Regions from separate parts of the Klebsiella planticola genome, predicted to be linked through region 3. Evidence: predicted binding sites of a transcription regulator. Region 3 holds the regulator's gene; each other region holds the start of a gene.
What was found. The regulator Fur, encoded in region 3, represses iron uptake genes when iron is present. The targets are predictions, from matches to a motif close to ATAATAATGAGAACNACTATCAA.

Region 1 (4,817 bases), 630 kb from region 3:
CGCTAATTTCGGTACTGAAGTTTATGTACGAACACAGCGAAAAAAAACCGGGCATTGATGCGGTACTGATGGATTTTGCGCACGTCATGATTGAAATGATGCGTTTCAATACGCCGTTCCTCAACTTTTTCTGGTACAACTCGCCGCTGCCGGATTTTAAACACAGCCTGAATATTGGCTTCTGGATTATCTATATCCTGGTGTTTGTCGGCATGGCGCTGCAGGCGTCAGGCGCGCGCATGAGCCGTCAGGCCAGGTTCCTGCGTGAAGGAGTTGAAGATCAGCTGATTCTTGAACAGGCGAAGGGGCCAGAAGGGCTCAGCCGTGAGCAAATTGCGGCGCGTATCGTGGTACCTCGCCATACGATTCTGGTGCAGTACTTCCCGCTGTATATCCTGCCGGTTGTCATGATTGTTCTTGGCTATGTGTTCTTCTCGCTGCTCGGATTTTTGTAAAAAATGGCCCGGCACGCCGGGCACTTTTTATTCGCCAGGTATCGCGCGCGGCTTACCCTGATTGTCGACCGCCACGTAGATAAACAGGGCTTCCGTGGCTTTATAACGTTGGCCAATCGGCTCAGACGACACTTTCTTCACCCACACTTCGATGTTGATGGTGATAGAGGTGTTGCCGCGTTTCACGCAGCGTGCGTAGCAGCACACCACGTCACCCACGGCCACCGGCCGTAAAAAGGTCATTCCGTCAACGCGCACGGTCACCACGCGACCCTGCGCAATCTCTTTGGCCATAATCGCGCCGCCGATATCCATCTGCGACATCAACCAGCCGCCAAAAATATCGCCATTGGCGTTCGTGTCCGCTGGCATAGCCAGGGTGCGTAAAACCATTTCGCCCTTCGGGGTGAGATCTGTTGTTGTCATTCTGTACTCTGTGCTGGTCAAAGAAGATCAGCGCGATGCTACTATGAAAATGGCAGGGAGAAAACAGGGGAATACGCCCGCGGCTGCGGGCGTGGGTATTCAGAAGGAGAGGGTGACGCCGGCGTAATAGGCGCGACCGGGTTCGTTATAGGTCGAAGCGCCCGCGTTTTCGCGATAAATTTGCTTATCGAACAGGTTACTGATGCCGGCATTCAGGCGAAGATCTTTCAACAGCTGGTAGTTCGCACCGATACCGACAACGGAATAGGCACCGACTTCATTCGTGGCGAGCGTGCCGGTCTCGTTGCGGATCTCCGCATACTGACGCGGTTTCTGGCGGCCGTACATCGTCCAGTTGACGTTGGCCGAAAGTTTGCTGTTGACCTGCCAGTCCAGCATGGTGTTAATCGTATATTTCGGGATCACCGACAGCGGATTACCGGTATCTTTGTTCTCCGATTTGATCATATAGGTCGCATTGGTTCGCCAGTCCAGCGTGTCGGCCACAATCGGGATGAGCAGGGTGCCTTCCAGCCCTTCGACGACCGCTTTGCCGCCGTTTTGCCATTGCAGAATATTGTTGCCGCTCGAGGTATAGCCCAGCACATCGGTACCGGAGACGATTTTGTTTTTATAATCGTTACGGAACCACGTTACCCCCGCGTTATAGCCGTTGAGGTTAAATTCAAGGCCGAGCTCTTTATTGATGCTGATTTCCGGATCGAGGTCCGGGTTGCCGAGCAGGTAGCAGCTGCCGTTGCTGATGGTGTTCGGGCAGCCGTTGCCGCGGGTCGACAGCAGATAGCCTTCGCTGGACTGGTACAGGTTTGGGGCCTTGAAGACACGTGCAATGCCGGCTTTGACTTTGAACATCTCGCCCAGCTCCTGCGCCAGGTTCAGGCTCGGGCTCCAGTTACTGCCAAATTCATTGTGATAGTCAAAACGCAGTCCGGGGATGATATTGGTGCCCGGCATCGCCTCAATATTATCTTCCAGGTAGAGGCCGGTGAGGGTCGCGCTGTTGGTGGTGCTGCGCTGGGAGGCCTCGCCTGAGGTGCCCGGGATGGTCTCGCCGCTGACGTTGGTTGCCTGCATGGAGGCGGGGTCGTTGAGTTCATCGCGGTTCCACTCCATCCCGAGGGTCAGGGTCTGGTCGGCCAGCCAGTGGAAGGGGAGATTCAGCTCGCCGGTCGAACGCCAGGATTCAAGGCGGCTGGTGGCGTACTCATCGCTGTTGATCATCCCTTCTACGCGCCCGGTAGAACCTTCCTGCAGACGAGTGTTATTGGTTTTCTCGTAATAGACTCCGGCTTTGGACTGGCCCCAGTCCCAGATTCCGTTATAGGTCAGCCCCCAGGACTGGCGATACAGACGGTTGGTTTCATGGCCATACAGCTCGCTGACCAGGCCATCGGGGCTGAGGTTGCCGTTACTGTATTGGGTATCACCGGCGTAAATATTGCCCTGGCGGCTATAGGCGTAGTTAAAATCGACAATCTGCTGCGGCGTCAGTTTCCATGACAGCAGGGCGTTGATGTCCTTGTTGCGCACCCCTTCGCGACCGGCGGCGTACGAACCATTTTGCGCATGGTTGATGTCCCAGGCGTCGGCATCCGTTTTATTGATGTTACCGTACAGCCGCATGGTCAGCGCATCGCCGGCCAGCGGTCCGTTGAGGCTAAAGTTGGCGCGATTCGTCGCCCCCTCTTTGTTGTTTTCCGGCTGGTTGGTATAAAACGATAGCGAGCCATGCCAGTCGTTGGTGGGGCGTTTGGTAATGATATTGACCACGCCGCCGGCGGCACCGGATCCGTAGCGGGCTGCTGCCGGGCCGCGCAGAACTTCAATGCGTTCGACCATCTCCGGTGGCACCCAGTTGCTATCCCCGCGGGTATCACGTTCGCCGCGCCAGCTGTAGCGTACCGAGTTACGGGAGGTGACCGGTACGCCATCGATCAGGATGAGGGTGTTCTCCGGCCCCATTCCGCGAATATCGATCTGCCGGTTGTTGCCCCGGCTGCCGCTGGCGCTGTTGCCGGTTAAATTGACGCCGGGCATTTTACGAATGATTTCCGACAGGTCGTTAACCGGGGGATCCCGGGCAATATCTTCAGCGGTGATGACAGATACCCCCGGCTGCTGCTTGAGTGCTTCTTCAGCCGTGCTGTGTACCACCATAGTTTCGGTATCGCGTTCAACCTCGTCAGCAAAGGCGTCGGGCGTCAGAAAGCCTGCAAATACCAGCGCGAGGGGCGTAATGGCATAATAGTTCTGCGATCTCATTGTAAATATCCATATCAAAGCGTTAAAAATTGAGAATGCGAATATCAATGATAATTATTATCATTTCAATGTGTGCAAATGAATCTTCATCAAATCCTCACAATTGGCGCAATTTTCCCGGGTTATGGCAGAAATGGTGAATAAACGGGCGGGATTGACGTCGGCTGCAGGAGATAGCTGTCGGCGCCGCGGGGAATAAGGCGCAGAGTGGGTGGGTTATCGGGGCCAGTGTTTGTCTTCTTTCGTCTCAGACTCGGTGGACGTTTGCCGCTGATGCCAGGCCGCAGTTCCGCCAGACGGATACAGGTGAGTGCGCTTACTGAACGGTTTTCTACGCAAGACGCGGGTCAGGAAAACGGCAAATAACGCGAGTCTCAAGAGCAAGCGCTGAAAACGAGGAGAGGGGAATACGCAACGCAAAGGAGAGCGGGGGCAAAAGCGATACCCCCGGCTTGCCGTTGATTAGTGGTTATCGTCCTGCGGCATATGGCGATAGATGTACACGCCGCTCAACAGCGTGAAGACCAGCGTCAGCGCCGTCAGGCCGAAGACCTTGAAGTTGACCCAGATATTCTGCGGCAACCAGAAAGCGATATAGATATTGGCCAGACCGCAGAGAATAAAAAACAGCGCCCAGGCGAGATTCAGACGCGACCAGACCTGCTGCGGCAGGGTCAGCTCTTTGCCGAGCATGCGTTGAATCAATGGCTTTTTCATCACCCATTGGCTGAACAGCAAAGCGCCGGCAAACAGAGCGTAGATGACCGTGACCTTCCATTTTATAAACTCATCATTATGGAAGAAAATGGTCAGGCCGCCAAATACAGCAACCAGCACAAAGGTAATCAGCGCCATCTTTTCGACTTTACGATAGCGTACCCAGGTATAGATCAGCACGATAGCGGTGGCGATAATCAGCGCGGTGGTTGCGGCGTAGATATCGTAGAGCTTGTAGAAGGCGAAGAAGACTACCAGCGGTAAAAAATCCAGAAACTGCTTCATACATCGGACCCGTCGTTCAGATAGGGCCGGAAGAGTCCCGGCCCAGGTTAATTTAGTTGCGGATAAGCATATACAGGCGGAACAAATAGATCAGCAACAGTGCAGAGATCAGATTGCTGATCGTATTGATAACCACCGCGCCGACGTTCGGCGTCAGTACCGCAAAGCTGGATGCAAACAGCAGCAGTAGCGTTTTCGCCAGCAGCCAGCCAATCACCGCCGGGGCGACCAGACGCATATTGGCCCACACCAGACGCATACTGCTGCGCATGGCGTTAAAAATCCCCAGCTTATCCTGCACCAGCATGATGGGGGCAAAAGCCAGCACGATAGCGAGCAGCACGCCCGGCACCAGCACCAGCATCATCCCCATCTGCACCACAAAGGTGGTGAACAGGATCAGCAGCAGCAGCTTTGGCAGTACCGGCGCAGAAGCTCCGATAGCGCGCAGCGCGCTGACCCGCTGTCCGGCGGAGACCAGCTGAATCATCAGCAGCACGCCGCCGGCCAGAATGGCGTTACCCACCAGACCGGAGAAGGTCGATGCGGCCGAGGCGCGCAGCAGGATCTGCTGTTGCTCCGGGGTCATGTTTTGCACCAGCTCAAACAGCCCGGCGCTCCCCGCCAGATTATCCCCTTCGCTCAGAATCG
Region 2 (4,817 bases), 410 kb from region 3:
CCCATACCACTTCATCCATCAGCGCCTTATCGCTGCTGACCGGGTTCGCGGTGCCGTCTTTAAAGCCCAGCAGGTTAACCGGCGTCTCTTTGCCTTTACTCCGCGCGGCGCTATCGGAAATAAACCCTTCACGCTTCCAGCGGACGCTGAGCAGATCCGGCGTATGTTTAATCACATCGCGCAGCGCATGGATAACCGTATCCTGAGTATTGGCACAGATTTGCAACAGCAGATCGCCATGGCAGAGCGCCGCATCCAGCGAATCGTTGGGGAAGCGGGTCATTTTTTGCAGCTTTTTCGGCGCCTGGTCCGCTAATCCATAGCGCTCATCAAACAGCGAATGGCCAACCGAAACGGTGACGGTCAGGTTATCCGGGGAGATCCACGCTCCGAGGATCCCCGAATCCATCGGCGGCAGGCGCGGATTAGGCGTGTCCGGCGCCGGCCCCCCTTTGGTCAGAAAGGCGATGCGCTGAGTCAGCAGACGAAACAGACGCTCCAGGTCCGCTTTATCGCTGGCCAGCACATCAAAGGCCACCAGCATCATCGATGCCTGCTGCGGCGTCAGCACGCCGGCCTGGTGCTGCCCGTAAAAAGGCTGCGCCTCGGCCCGCGCGTCCGGCGACAGCACACCCGGAGAGCTGCTGCCCTTCGCCGCGTGTGCCACCGGACAGCCGCCGGTAATAGCCAGCGCGCCGCCAAGCGCGCCGATCCCTTTTAATAATCGACGACGTGAAGGCTCATTCACGTCAGATTGCTTCTGTTCTGCCATCGACTTAGTCCAGCCCAAGGATCCCGCGCAGCTGAGACAGATCTTCCGCCAGCGTGGTGATCGGCCCTTTTAACGCATTACGATCCGCATCCGTCAGCTTGTCATACGTTTCGAAGCCGTCTTTAGTGCGGTATTTGCTGAGGATAGCGTCAACTTTCTTGAAGTTAGCATCCACTTTCGCCAGCAGCGCGCTGTTCTCTTTTTGCAGCTGCGGGCGCAGCAGGTCAACGATCTTCTGCGCGCCGTCGATGTTCGCCTGGAAGTCCCACAGATCGGTGTGGCTGTAGCGATCTTCTTCGCCGCTGATTTTGCTGGCCGCGACTTCTTCAATCAGGCCCGCCGCGCCACCCACCACTTTCGACGGCGGGAACGCCAGTTCGCTGATGCGTTTTTGCAGTTCAAGCACATCGCTGTTCAACTGGTCGGCATACTTTTCCATCCCCTTGACGCTGTTGTCGCCAAACAGGGCTTTTTCCAGACGGTGGAAGCCGGTGAATTTCGGGTCTTCGGCTTTTTTCTCGTAATCGTCTTCACGCGCATCAATACTGCCGTCCAGATCGGAGAACAGTTCTGCGATCGGTTCAATGCGCTCGTAGTGCTGACGCGTCGGAGCATACAGCGCTTTCGCTTTTTCAATATCGCCCGCTTTCACCGCGTCGGTGAAAGCTTTCGTACCGCTAACCAGCTGTGCGGTTTCCGCCGTAACGTAGGCTTTATAGGCGGTGATCGCCTCGCCAAGGCTTAACAGCGCATCGGCTTTCGCCGCATCTTTGGTGGCGGCGCCGGTCACGATCAGCTTGCCTTTCGGGTTGGTCAGCAGACCGCAGGTCATGTCGTATTCGCCCGGCTGCAGGTTCGCCGTCAGCTTTTGCGTAAAGCCTGGCGCAATGTTCTCGCGCTCTTCCACGACCATCACGCCTTTGAGAATCTCCCACTCCAGCGCTTTCTGACTGTGGTTTTGAATAATGAACTGCGTTTTCCCCGCTTTCACGGTGACGTTCATCGGCTCACACTGTTTGTCGTTAACGGTGACTTTTACCTGCGGGATATCCGCAGCCTGAGCGTAGAAGGCAGAGCTGAACAACGCTGCGACGGCAAGCTGCAGCGCATTACGGCGAAAATGAATCATCATGATCATCCCTTTCGGTAAGTATGTTGTAACCATAATCCTGCGGCGCCCTACTTAAGCGGAGCGGTGCGCGAGGTTGCTGTATTGTTACGCGGCGGCAGCGCAAACAGCACCAGCGCCGGAATCAAATAGATAAAGTAGACCGCCACTTCACTGACGGTAGGCGTCTCCTGGTAACCGAAGATCCCTTCGAGCAGCGTGCCGAAAAGCGTGTGGGTCGACAGCACGCCGCTCAGGTCAAACGCCACGTCCTGGAAATGGTTCCACAGACCGGCTTCATGAAAGGCGCGAATTGCCCCGGCAGCCAGCCCGGCCGCCACCAGCAGAATGAACAGACTGGTCCATTTGAAAAATACGCCGAGGTTAAGGCGGATCCCGCCCCAGTAAAGCAGGAAGCCGAGGACAATCGCGGTAGCCAGTCCCAGCATCGCCCCGAGCGGCGGCCAAATTCCGACATCCTGCTGGAATGCCGCCAGCAGGAAGAACACCGACTCCAGCCCTTCCCGCGCGACGGCGAAAAAGACCATCATGATCAGCGCCCAGCCGTGATGATTACCGCGCTGCAGAGCATTATCCACCGCCTGTTCCAACTGCTGCTTCACGTTGCGCGAGACTTTACGCATCCAGAACACCATCCAGGTCAGGATGCATACCGCCACCAGCGCCACGATGCCTTCGAACAGCTCCTGTTCCCGCTGGGGAAACTCGCCGGTCGTTTCGTTGATAAAGATCCCCAGGCCCAGGCACAGCGCCGCCGCCAGGATAACGCCAATCCACATGACGCCAATCCAGCTGCCGCGCTGGGTGCGTTTGAGATAGCTGGCAATCAGGCTGACAATCAGCGCCGCCTCCAGCCCTTCGCGTAACATAATGAGAAATGGAACAAACATGCCGACACCCTTCAATGTGAATCGCAGTCAGTGGATGCAAAGATAAGTAAATATTTCTGATAGTGATTATCATTACAATAATCAGAAACACAAGTGAAATGTAGAGAGTTTGGTGACGAGTTGTAAATTAATTGCTGTAAAATAATCACTTAGGGGATTATCTGTCTGCGTCGCGTTCGGCCAGCCGGCGCGGCGGTTTTTTCGCTGCAGATATTTACCAGGTTGACCGGCTGTGGCTAAATAGCGGCCTTATTGACCTGCGAAATGAACAACATGACACAATTCTTGCACTTCCTGCTGGCGCTGGCGGTTATCCTCGGCCTTGCCTGGCTTGCCAGCTATGACCGACAAAAAATCCGCGTTCGCTATATTATCCAGTTAATTATCATTGAAATTGCGCTGGCATTCTTTTTCCTGCATGCCGAAAGCGGTCTGTGGATAGTTAAAAATATCTCTGGCTTTTTCACTTCGCTGCTCGGCTTTGCTGCCGAAGGCACCAACTTTGTATTTGGCGGCATGAGTGAAAAAGGGATGGCGTTTATTTTCCTTGGCGTGCTGTGCCCGATTGTCTTTATTTCGGCGCTGATCGGTATTCTGCAGCACTGGCGCATTCTGCCTGTTTTCATCCGCGTGATTGGCACCCTGCTCTCCAAAGTCAACGGCATGGGTAAACTGGAATCCTTCAACGCCGTCAGCTCGCTGATTCTCGGCCAGTCGGAGAACTTTATCGCCTACAAAGGCGTGCTGGGCGACCTCTCCTCACGTCGGCTGTTCACCATGGCAGCCACCGCGATGTCCACGGTATCGCTCTCCATCGTCGGCGCCTATATGAGCATGCTCGATGCAAAATATGTGGTCGCGGCGCTGATCCTGAATATGTTCAGCACCTTTATTGTGCTGTCGATTATTAACCCGACGCGTCCGGGTAGCGAAGAAGAGATTAAGCTGGAGAAGCTCCACGAATCACAAAGCTTCTTCGAAATGCTCGGGGAATATATTCTTGCCGGCTTTAAAGTAGCGATGATTATTCTGGCGATGCTGATTGGCTTTATCGCCCTGATCAGCGCCATTAATGCCCTGTTTGCCACGCTGTTTGGCCTGAGCTTCCAGCAAATTCTTGGCTATGTATTCTATCCGCTGGCCTGGCTGATTGGTATTCCGCTCAGCGATGCATTGAACGCCGGAAGTATTATGGCAACCAAGCTGGTGGCCAATGAGTTTGTGGCGATGATTGAGCTGCAAAAAATTGCCGCCGGCATGACTCCGCGTGGACTGGGCATCCTCTCGGTCTTCCTGGTCTCTTTCGCGAACTTTGCCTCCATCGGCATTATTGCCGGGGCCATTAAAGGGCTGAACGAACAGCAGGGCAATATCGTCTCCCGCTTCGGCCTGCGTCTGGTCTACGGCGCCACGCTGGTCAGTCTGCTTTCCGCCAGCTTTGCCGGCCTGGTGCTATAGAAGAGATACGGCGGGGACTTCCCCGCCGTTTTTTCAGAAGTGAACGCAGACCGGTTGGTCCACGCGCATCACCGACTCCTGGGCAAAGCGCGATTTATAGAGGTTACGTAACGCCTCGATCCCCTCTTCGCTGCCACCGTCTTTACCATGAATCAGCATCAGCGCTTTGCTCTGCTCGCGGGCCACGCTGCCATCATTCCCCAGCCACTGGCCTCGGGCGTCAAACACCGTTAATCCCTCACGAAAACGCGGCGTGACGTCGCGGTCAACAAACTGCTGCCACTCCTGGTGGGTGATATCTTTACCCGCCGGGCGGCTTAAACCGAAATAGAGCGTGGTCTGCACCATCGCATTCTCTGCCGGGCATACCGCTGCCGTGGCAACCGGCGTACTCTTCTTCGCCGGTGCCACGCAGCCGCCAAGCAGCCCTGCCATCACCAGCACCAGCGCACCCTGTCTGAACGTCATTTTGCTATCCTCATTGTTTTTTGTGCCCCCGATATCAGCGTATTTTCATGGAATTAGCAAGAGGTGGGAGCCGTGCCCGGCGCCTGGCCGGCTTTCAGCC
Region 3 (4,817 bases):
TGAAATTAAATAGCCGCACGCAATCTGCACAAAATCCGCACAATAATTCCCCGGTTGTCCTGGTCCACGGTCTGTTTGGCAGTCTCGACAACCTGGGCATCCTCGCCCGCGACCTGGTGAACGACTACGATATTTTGCAGGTTGATATGCGTAACCACGGTCTTTCTCCCCGTTCGCCGGAGATGACCTACGCGGCGATGGCGCAGGATCTGCTCGATACTCTTGACGATCGGCAGATAGAGAAAGCCACCTTTATTGGTCATTCGATGGGCGGAAAAGCGGTCATGGCGCTCACCGCGCTGGCGCCGGAGCGCATCGCAGGCCTGGTCGCCATTGATATTGCTCCGGTGGACTATCACGTGCGCCGTCATGATGAAATTTTCAACGCCATCAATGCCGTCACCGACGCCGGCGCCGCGTCCCGTCAGCAGGCGGCCACGGTGATGCGCGAACATCTACAGGAAGAAGGCGTGATTCAGTTTCTGCTGAAATCCTTCGTTGATGGCCAGTGGCGCTTCAACGTGCCGGTGTTATGGGATCAATATCCGCACATCGTGGGCTGGCAAACGGTTCCTGCCTGGCCTCATCCAACCCTGTTCATCCCGGGAGGCAACTCCCCCTACGTCACCGATGACTATCGCGATACCCTGCTCGCCCAGTTCCCACAGGCGCGGGCGCACGTCATCGCCGGCGCCGGCCACTGGGTACATGCGGAGAAACCGGAAGCCGTCCTGCGCGCCATTCGTCGCTATCTGACCGCTTTGCAGGCTTAACTGGCTAAAAACTGCCCGACCGCGCTGCAGAATGCCCGCGGTCGTTGGCGCAGCGGTTCGCCTGATGTATTATGGCGCGCTATCTGTGTCGGCTATAGCCCGGCAACTTGTTTCCCCGAAGTCACTCTGAATCATGGCAAAAGAACAAACGGACCGTACGACATTAGATTTGTTCGCAACCGAGCGTCGCCCGGGTAGACCAAAGACCAATCCGCTTTCGCGCGATGAACAACTGCGCATAAATAAACGCAATCAGCTCAAACGCGATAAAGTTCGCGGCCTGAAGCGTGTGGAGTTAAAACTCAACGCTGAAGCGGTTGATGCGCTCAACGAACTGGCGGAAGCTCGCAATATGAACCGCAGCGATTTGATCGAAGAGATGCTGATGAACCAGCTGGCAACCCTGCACAGCCGGGATAAAGCCTGAAAATCCTCAAAAAAACACTTTCATGTAGCAGAGTGTGCAGTCGGGCGTGATTGCTGTTTCCGCGCCCTCTCCTGTTCTGCTATGATTGCCGTTATCTGCGGGCATTACGCCACTACCACATCATTAAGTTTCAAGAGGTTATTTTACTCATGGCAATCATCGGCATCTTTTTTGGCAGCGACACGGGCAACACCGAGAATATTGCAAAAATGATTCAGAAGCAGCTTGGTAAAGATGTTGCTGATGTTCACGACATTGCCAAGAGCAGCAAAGAAGATCTGGAAGCCTACGACATCCTGCTGCTCGGCATTCCGACCTGGTACTACGGTGAAGCTCAGTGCGACTGGGATGACTTTTTCCCGACGCTGGAAGAGGTCGACTTTAACGGTAAACTGGTTGCGCTGTTTGGCTGCGGCGATCAGGAAGACTACGCGGAATACTTCTGTGACGCGCTGGGCACCATCCGCGACATCATTGAACCGCGCGGCGCCACCATCGTTGGCCACTGGCCGACTGCGGGCTATCATTTTGAAGCTTCTAAAGGCCTGGCGGATGACGATCACTTCGTCGGTCTGGCTATCGATGAAGACCGCCAGCCGGAGCTGACCAACGAACGCGTGACTAAGTGGGTTAAGCAGGTCTCTGAAGAGCTGCATCTCGAAGAAATCAAAAACGCCTGATGATTGTGCGGCGTTACCGTTAAATTTCGCCGCATTAATAGATAGAAGCAATCAAACTAATAGCTACAAGTTTTTAACTTTTAATCACATATCTGTACAATGTCCTCTGATTTAACGAGGTCAGGTGACGCAGTTTGTAGCTGGGACCTCGTTTTTGACAGCATACAAGGCCCGATACTTGCAGTTTTCATTTAACGATGGCAGTTCTATAATGAGACGCATTGCATCGGGTGATTCTCTGTATTACTTCCGCTGATGGAAGTAGATCGTTTAGCAACAGGACAGATTCCGCATGACTGACAACAATACCGCATTAAAGAAGGCTGGCCTGAAAGTCACACTTCCACGATTAAAGATCCTGGAAGTCCTGCAGGAACCGGATAACCATCACGTCAGTGCGGAAGATTTATACAAGCGCCTGATCGACATGGGTGAAGAAATTGGTCTCGCTACTGTTTATCGCGTGCTGAACCAGTTTGATGATGCTGGCATTGTGACTCGTCACAACTTCGAAGGCGGTAAATCTGTTTTCGAACTGACCCAGCAGCACCATCACGATCACCTTATTTGCCTCGATTGTGGCAAAGTGATCGAATTCAGCGATGAGTCTATCGAAGCGCGTCAGCGTGAAATCGCCCACCGCCATGGCATCCGTCTGACCAACCACAGCCTGTATCTTTACGGCCACTGTGCGGAAGGCGACTGCCGCGAAGATGAACATGCACACGACGCGCTGGAAAAGTAATTTCCCACCGCGCGGACCGCAAAAAGCCAACCTGACGGTTGGCTTTTTTTATGTGCAAACGCCTACCCTTTTCTGCGCGCGGTATGCTCGTCGAGAGCACGAGTAAACTGTTCCTCATCCCACCGGTTTGCCAGCGCTTCCCGCACCAGAGTCTGTTGGGTTTTCGGGACCATTCCACCTAATGGCGGGTCGGTATCAAGATTGGTGGGGAATGAGTAGCCCCGGGCAGCCACGGCAATTAGCGCCTGAAAATCGCCCGCGCGATATTGTCCGTCCTGAAGCTGGGGATAGATTTTTTTCAACACCAGCTCATGGTTCACATCTTCCATCGGGACGCCGAACGCCGAGGAGATCTGCAAAAGATTAGCGGTGCGAACATGATCAGTCGTCGTGTTGTTCCCGGCGGCATGAAACAACGCCGGGTTAAAAAACAGCCCGTCGCCTTTTTGCAACGGCAACTGAACATAGTGCTGGTTAAAGTAGTCGACGAACTCCGGCTGGCGGTAGGCCATATAGCCGAGCTCATACTGATGCGAAAACGGCAGCAGGCGCGTAGGCCCTGACGCCAGCGGCATATCGCTGTGCGCAACCGCCCCTTGTAACGTCAAATACTGCGACAGAATCTGCGCAGGGATGGGAAACTCGGCAACAAACTCGCCCTGCTGAAAGCCGAGATGATAATCGCGATGGGGCTGCTGCGCTTCGCCGCCAGGGCGTACCTGGTTAACCTGAGCGGTCATTCGCCACGCAGGTCCCAACCACGCCTGACAAATTAACCCAAGCATTTCATTAGCATAGTAGTCGCAGAAGGTCTGCGGGCTACGCTCCGCCAGCTTTTGTAACGCATTCCAGATCCGGCCATTGTTCCCCGCGCGAGAAAAGTGGTCAGCCTGAACCCGGGTGCGAGACTCATCGGCCATGATGGTTTCAAACACCGCCGAAGCGCGGTCGATGACATCCATATCCTGATAAAGCCCGCGTACCACCAGCACGCCGGGACCGTAAGAGAGCCCCTGATGTAGCTCGCTTAATACCGCATGTTTATTGGTCGCCGCGGCCTGCGCTAACACGTCATGGTCGTAAATCAGAACTTCCTCAGCGACTTCGCTGACCAGCGGATAGTCTTGTTTGTTCACCTGCTGCTGACAGAAGATGTTGAAATCCTCAACTGAGGCCCGATCGGGTCGGACAAAATATTGCGATGTCATGAGTAGCTCCACGGGGTAAGGGTGCCAGACGGCGGTTATTTTTTTGTTCAACGTCTCGAAAACGAACGTTGTTAAGAAATAACTTAGCAGCTAGACTCCACATCAAGAACCTCAAAAACACCTCATAAAAACCTCATGTGATCGATGGCAAAATTTACCCAAAAGCAGATAGCCGCTCAGTCAGGACTGAGTCTCGCCACGATCGACCGGGCGCTACATCATCGGGGGCAGGTACACCCGCAAACGCTGCATCGCATTCAGCAGGCTCTGGCCGATCTGGAACTGCTGCAAAAGTCCGGGCTCGCCCAGGGAAGAACGATCTATTTCGATGTCATCATGCATACCCCTGAACGCTTTAGCGAGCTGGTCAGGGAGGCGCTCAGCAGCCAGTTAGCCAGCTTTAACCCCTTTCGCATTCAGCTCCGCTTCCACTGTTACGAGGACATCAGCGAGCGAGAGATGAACGCGCTGCTGAAAAAATGCGCGCTCAGCAGCCACGGCGTGATTTTAAAGGCCATGAACTCCCCCTCGCTGGTTTCCACCATCGACGCTTTGCTCAAACGCCGCGTGCCGGTTGTCACCATCGTCACCGACATTCCGTCCAGCGCCCGTCTGCGCTACATCGGCATGGATAATGTTGATGCGGGCAAAGCCGCGGCATTTTTGATGTCAAAGTGGCTGGGCGCCGACAGCACTCAAATCGCCGCCGTCACCGGCAGCAATGATTTCATCGGAGAGCGGGAGCGTATTGCCGGATTTATCTCGGGAATTGAACAGTTTGCCCCGCGCAACAGCATCAATGTCGTCGCCGGCGGACTGGGCATTGACCATCAGATGTACGCCTGTCTGTGCCAGTACCTTGATGCTCATCCGCATACCGAAGCGGTCTATACCGTCGGCGGCGGTAACGCGGGGATTATCCGCGCCTTCGCCGAGAGAAACCGACGCATAAAGACCTTTATCGGCCATGATTTTGACCGGGAA
Region 4 (4,817 bases), 1.5 Mb from region 3:
CAGTTTTTCGGTGGATAAAGACGGCATCACGGTCAACGTCGATGATGATGGTCCGGGCGTCAGTCCGGAGGATCGCGAGCAGATTTTCCGTCCGTTCTACCGTACCGACGAGGCGCGCGATCGCGAGTCCGGCGGCACCGGTCTGGGGCTGGCGATTGTCGAGGCCGCGATTCAGCAGCATCGCGGCTGGGTCAAAGCCGATGACAGCCCGTTAGGCGGTTTGCGGCTGACCATCTGGCTGCCGCTGTATAAGCGCACCTGATCGCTCTTCTCCGGCTTATGCTGCGCTTAGCCGGGCTACAACAACCGTCCACAGACGGGTAGCCCGGACAGACGCAGCGCGCCGCTTCCGGGATAATTCGCAGCCAGCGCCTCCGGCGATATCGGCGAACTATTTCCCCCACAATCTCCGCGAATTGTCTTCGATCTGCCCGCTCAGACGCCGTTTCTGCAGGGTACGGCTCCAGCTCACCGACAGCCCGGCCGCCGAGAGCAGGCGATGGTATTGTTCGTCATCGAACGGCATATGCCAGGCAATGGCGCCCGCCTCATGGACGCTCACGTCGCTGAGTCGGGAAACCAGCTCCAGCGGCGCATCGCCGGATACCAGCCCGCCCGCCACGACCCGATACAGCCAGCCGGTTTTACCGCTGTTCTGCATGAGCTGCGCCATATCGCTGACAGCAAAATGATAGTTAAGCTTGAAGCACGGTGAACGCGGCTGCGTCACCTGAATCAGCGCCTCTCCCCAGCGGAAGATGTCGCCGATACAGACGTCGTTTTCCGTTAGCCCTTCGGTCGAGAGATTCTCGCCAAACGCCGGGGCGCAGAAAAGATCCGCCTGCTGCGGAAGTTCAAGAGCCCAATGGGCGTAGTGTTCACGGGGATAGTGGCACAGCGCGCGGTCCGGCCCGCCATGTATTTTCTTCTCCGCCTGTTCATCGCCCTCCAGCCCCAGTTCACCGAGGGTCAGTTCACCGTCGACCTGAATTTTACCGATGGCGCTTGGACGGCTGCCGTCGTAATCCTTTACCTTGCCCACAAAGACATTCACCGGATAGTGCATCGCTGCTCCTTTGCTGCGGATATAAAAAAAGCGAGTCATCAGACTCGCTTCTCGTTCAGCACAATGCAACCTTATTTTTTGGCGGCAAAACGCGCTGCTGCTTCGTCCCAGTTAACCACGTTCCAGAACTCTTTGATGTAGTCCGGACGACGGTTCTGGAATTTCAGGTAGTAAGCGTGTTCCCAAACGTCCAGGCCCAGAATCGGGAAGCCGGAAGCGCCGGAGATAGCTTCGCCCATCAGCGGGGAGTCCTGGTTAGCGGTAGAAACCACGGCCAGTTTGTCGCCCTTCAGCACCAGCCATGCCCAGCCAGAACCGAAACGGGTCGCAGCTGCTTTTTCAAACTCAGCTTTGAAGTTATCAACGGAACCGAAATCACGTTCGATAGCGGCTTTCAGGTCGCCCTGCAGGGTAGTACCGGTTTTCAGGCCTTTCCAGAACAGGCTGTGGTTAGCGTGGCCGCCCGCGTTGTTACGCAGTACGGTTTTTTTGTCAGCCGGCAGCTGATCCAGTTTAGCGATCAGTTCTTCAGCAGACAGGTCAGCAAATTCCGGCAGGCTTTCCAGCGCAGCGTTGGCGTTGTTAACGTAGGCCTGGTGATGTTTAGTGTGATGGATTTCCATCGTCTGCTTATCAAAGTGCGGTTCCAGGGCGTCATAAGCGTACGGCAGGGCTGGCAGTGTATAACTCATAATCATCTCCATTATTGTTAAGCGGCAGGAAGTGTTAATGCCGAGTAAGCAGTTGGTTCATTATAGTTAATTAAATGATATTGAAAACGCTTATCAATGCCGTATTTTTAATAAGGTTATAACCACAGGGTATACCTGCATTTTTGTGAGCTGGAACAAGTAATTAAGTTTTTGGCTGCCAGAGTTCAGCGTCACATGGCAACAGCCTGAAGGCGAGAAAACTGACCGATTTTTACACTCATCGTGTCGGAAGAAGATTTATCCGATAAAAAAATAGATGAGGATAAAATCAATGAATCACGCGATTACGATGGGTATTTTTTGGCATCTGATAGGTGCGGCCAGTGCAGCCTGTTTCTATGCCCCGTTCAAACAAGTTAAACAGTGGTCATGGGAAACCATGTGGTCAATCGGCGGGATTGTCTCCTGGCTGATTCTTCCCTGGGCTATCAGCGCGATGCTGCTGCCTGATTTCTGGGCCTATTACCGTTCCTTCAACGCCTCCACGCTGCTGCCGGTGTTTCTGTTTGGCGCGATGTGGGGGATCGGCAATATTAACTACGGCCTGACCATGCGCTACCTCGGCATGTCGATGGGGATCGGTATTGCCATCGGGATCACCCTGATTGTCGGTACGCTGATGACCCCGATTATCAACGGGCAGATCGATGTGCTGCTGCATACCCAGGGTGGCCAGATGACGCTGCTCGGCGTGCTGGTTGCGGTGATTGGCGTGGCGATAGTCACCCGCGCCGGCCAGCTGAAAGAGCGCAAGATGGGCATTAAAGCCGAAGACTTCAATCTGAAAAAAGGGCTGATGCTGGCGGTGATGTGCGGCATTTTTTCTGCCGGGATGTCCTTTGCGATGAACGCCGCCAGACCCATGCATGATGCCGCGGCGGCGCTGGGGGTTGACCCGCTGTATACCGCGTTGCCCAGCTATGTGGTGATTATGGGCGGCGGCGCGCTGGTCAACCTTGGCTTCTGCTTTATTCGTCTGGCTAAAGTCAAACACCTGTCGATCAAAGCCGACTTCTCGCGGGCAAAACCGCTGATCGTCGCCAACGTGCTGCTGTCGGCGCTGGGCGGTCTGATGTGGTATCTCCAGTTTTTCTTCTATGCCTGGGGCCACGCCAGTATTCCCGCGCAGTATGACTACATGAGCTGGATGCTGCATATGAGCTTCTATGTGCTGTGCGGCGGGCTGGTCGGGCTGGTGCTGAAAGAGTGGAACAACGCCGGGCGTCGTCCGGTCAGCGTGTTAAGTCTGGGCTGCGTGGTGATTATCATCGCCGCCAATATCGTTGGCCTCGGAATGGCCAGCTAACGCCCTATGCGGCAACGCGACTGCGTTGCCGCCACTGCCCAGGGGTCATGCCAATTTCACGATTAAAGACGACGGAAAAGTAGTTGCTGTCTTCAAATCCGCACTGCATCGCAATGTCACCAATCAAGCGTTCGGTGTGCTGCAATAAATACTGCGCGTGGCAGATACGCAGCTGACGCAGGTAATGGTTGATCGTCATCCCGGTCTGCTGGCGAAACTGCTGACGCAGCGCACGCTCGCCGCACCCTTCCCGCTCGCAAAACAGCTCGAGAATAAAAGGTCGGTTCAGGCTGCCGGCCAGTTCGGTCAGCAGCTTGTCGAGGAGCGTTTCGCTTTGGGTCGCCGCCCGGTTATCGGTCGCATAGCGGTGGCGATGAAGAATCAATACCAGCTGCGCAAACAGCAGCTCGGCCATGTTATTAGCCTGCGCATCGCCGCGGGCGCTCTCCTGCTCCAGCTGAGTAATCACCTGGCGAACCTGGGCCATACCAGAACTGCCGATCCGCCAGTGCGGCATCCACGACGTCCCAAACAAACCGGGAATATGGGTCGCCCAGTCAAAGTTAAGCCGCAGACGATCCGGGCAATAGATGACGTTTTGCAGAACTAAATCATTCACCGAGGCGTAGGAGTGTTTGTCTTCGGCGCGAATATAAAACAGATCGCCACGGGTAATGCGCCATGGGCGATCGTTCAGGACATGCAGGCCATTTCCCCGCCATACCAGCACCAGTTCGCAGAACTCGTGGGTATGCTCGGCGAAGACATTTTGCGGATAACGGTCGGCAACCGCTACCGCCTGAGAAGGAGAGGCAAAAAACTCATCTTTGCGCAGAATCAGCTGACCAGCCACTACCAGAACTCCACCGCCAATAACGGTTTATTATTCGCGTTTTTGCTCGCTAAAACGTTGACTGCTCTCGCGTTACTGAAGAATGGCGTCCCGTCCCTGGCGAATATCGCGCGGCGACCAGGAAAACTCGCGGCGAAAAAGCGTCGAAAAGTGGTTACTGTCGCCGAAACCGCAGCGATAGGCGATATCCGTGATGCTCTCATCGCTATGGCGTAGCAGGTGACGCGCCTTCATCAGTCGCACCCGATTGAGGTAGCGCTGTGGCGTCAGGCCGGTCTGTTGCTTCAACTGGCGATGTAACGTTCTCAGCGACAGGGAAAACTTAGCCGCCACCTCCTCCCAACAGACCTCCTCGGCGAAGTGATCTTCCAGCCAGGCCATCAGCTGATTCAGCCGCGCTTCGTTGCCGACCGCCCCTTCCGCGAGGCTGCTTTTACGCAGCAGGACCAGCAGTTGCATAAAGAGAATCTCCCGTCCGGCGAGCGTATGCATATCCGGTTCGAGACCGATATCTTCCATTTGTCCGACGATCTGCCGTACCTGCTGCAGCACGGTCTGGTTCACCCGCCAGTGAGAAAGGTAATTTCCCTCTTGCTCCTGCGGTAACAGCTGATTGACGCCATTCAGAAAGCGAAAGGCATCCGGCGCGCGGTAGAGCACGTTCGTCAGGCATAAATTGTCCGTATGTTCATAGAGATGACGATCGTGATCGCGAATAAAGCACACCGAACCGCCGCTGATGGTATAGGGCTGGCCGTTAAACACATGAATCCCCGTACCGTGCTCAACGATGACGATTTCATGGAAATCGTGATGATGTTCCGGGAACGCCGCCTGAGGGAGACGTGGCTCAATGGCCACAGCAGAAGTCCCGGACTT

Region 1: MC50_RS19085 (TonB-dependent siderophore receptor) is a predicted target of Fur. The motif match lies at 3,206-3,228, and genes of this name have one in related genera.
Region 2: efeU (iron uptake transporter permease EfeU) is a predicted target of Fur. The motif match lies at 2,848-2,870, and genes of this name have one in related genera.
Region 4: sodA (superoxide dismutase [Mn]) is a predicted target of Fur. The motif match lies at 1,833-1,855, and genes of this name have one in related genera.

What each region holds. Positions count from the first base shown of each region.
Region 1 is NZ_CP026047.1:3,955,246-3,960,062, forward strand. Features, by position in the region: gene MC50_RS19075 (YniB family protein) at 1-455, shown strand, start outside; gene yciA (acyl-CoA thioester hydrolase YciA) at 483-881, opposite strand; gene MC50_RS19085 (TonB-dependent siderophore receptor) at 981-3,164, opposite strand; gene MC50_RS19090 (septation protein A) at 3,627-4,166, opposite strand; gene MC50_RS19095 (YciC family protein) at 4,219-4,817, opposite strand, start outside.
Region 2 is NZ_CP026047.1:3,733,062-3,737,878, reverse strand. Features, by position in the region: gene efeB (iron uptake transporter deferrochelatase/peroxidase subunit) at 1-772, opposite strand, end outside; gene efeO (iron uptake system protein EfeO) at 777-1,904, opposite strand; gene efeU (iron uptake transporter permease EfeU) at 1,952-2,791, opposite strand; gene MC50_RS17930 (NupC/NupG family nucleoside CNT transporter) at 3,065-4,249, shown strand; gene MC50_RS17925 (DUF3574 domain-containing protein) at 4,283-4,717, opposite strand.
Region 3 is NZ_CP026047.1:3,320,595-3,325,411, reverse strand. Features, by position in the region: gene ybfF (esterase) at 1-773, shown strand, start outside; gene ybfE (LexA regulated protein) at 907-1,200, shown strand; gene fldA (flavodoxin FldA) at 1,350-1,880, shown strand; gene fur (ferric iron uptake transcriptional regulator) at 2,173-2,625, shown strand; gene MC50_RS16020 (phytanoyl-CoA dioxygenase family protein) at 2,688-3,833, opposite strand; gene MC50_RS16015 (substrate-binding domain-containing protein) at 3,978-4,817, shown strand, end outside.
Region 4 is NZ_CP026047.1:1,841,838-1,846,654, reverse strand. Features, by position in the region: gene cpxA (envelope stress sensor histidine kinase CpxA) at 1-262, shown strand, start outside; gene yiiM (6-hydroxyaminopurine reductase) at 392-1,066, opposite strand; gene sodA (superoxide dismutase [Mn]) at 1,138-1,758, opposite strand; gene rhaT (L-rhamnose/proton symporter RhaT) at 2,051-3,085, shown strand; gene rhaR (HTH-type transcriptional activator RhaR) at 3,090-3,938, opposite strand; gene rhaS (HTH-type transcriptional activator RhaS) at 4,011-4,817, opposite strand, start outside.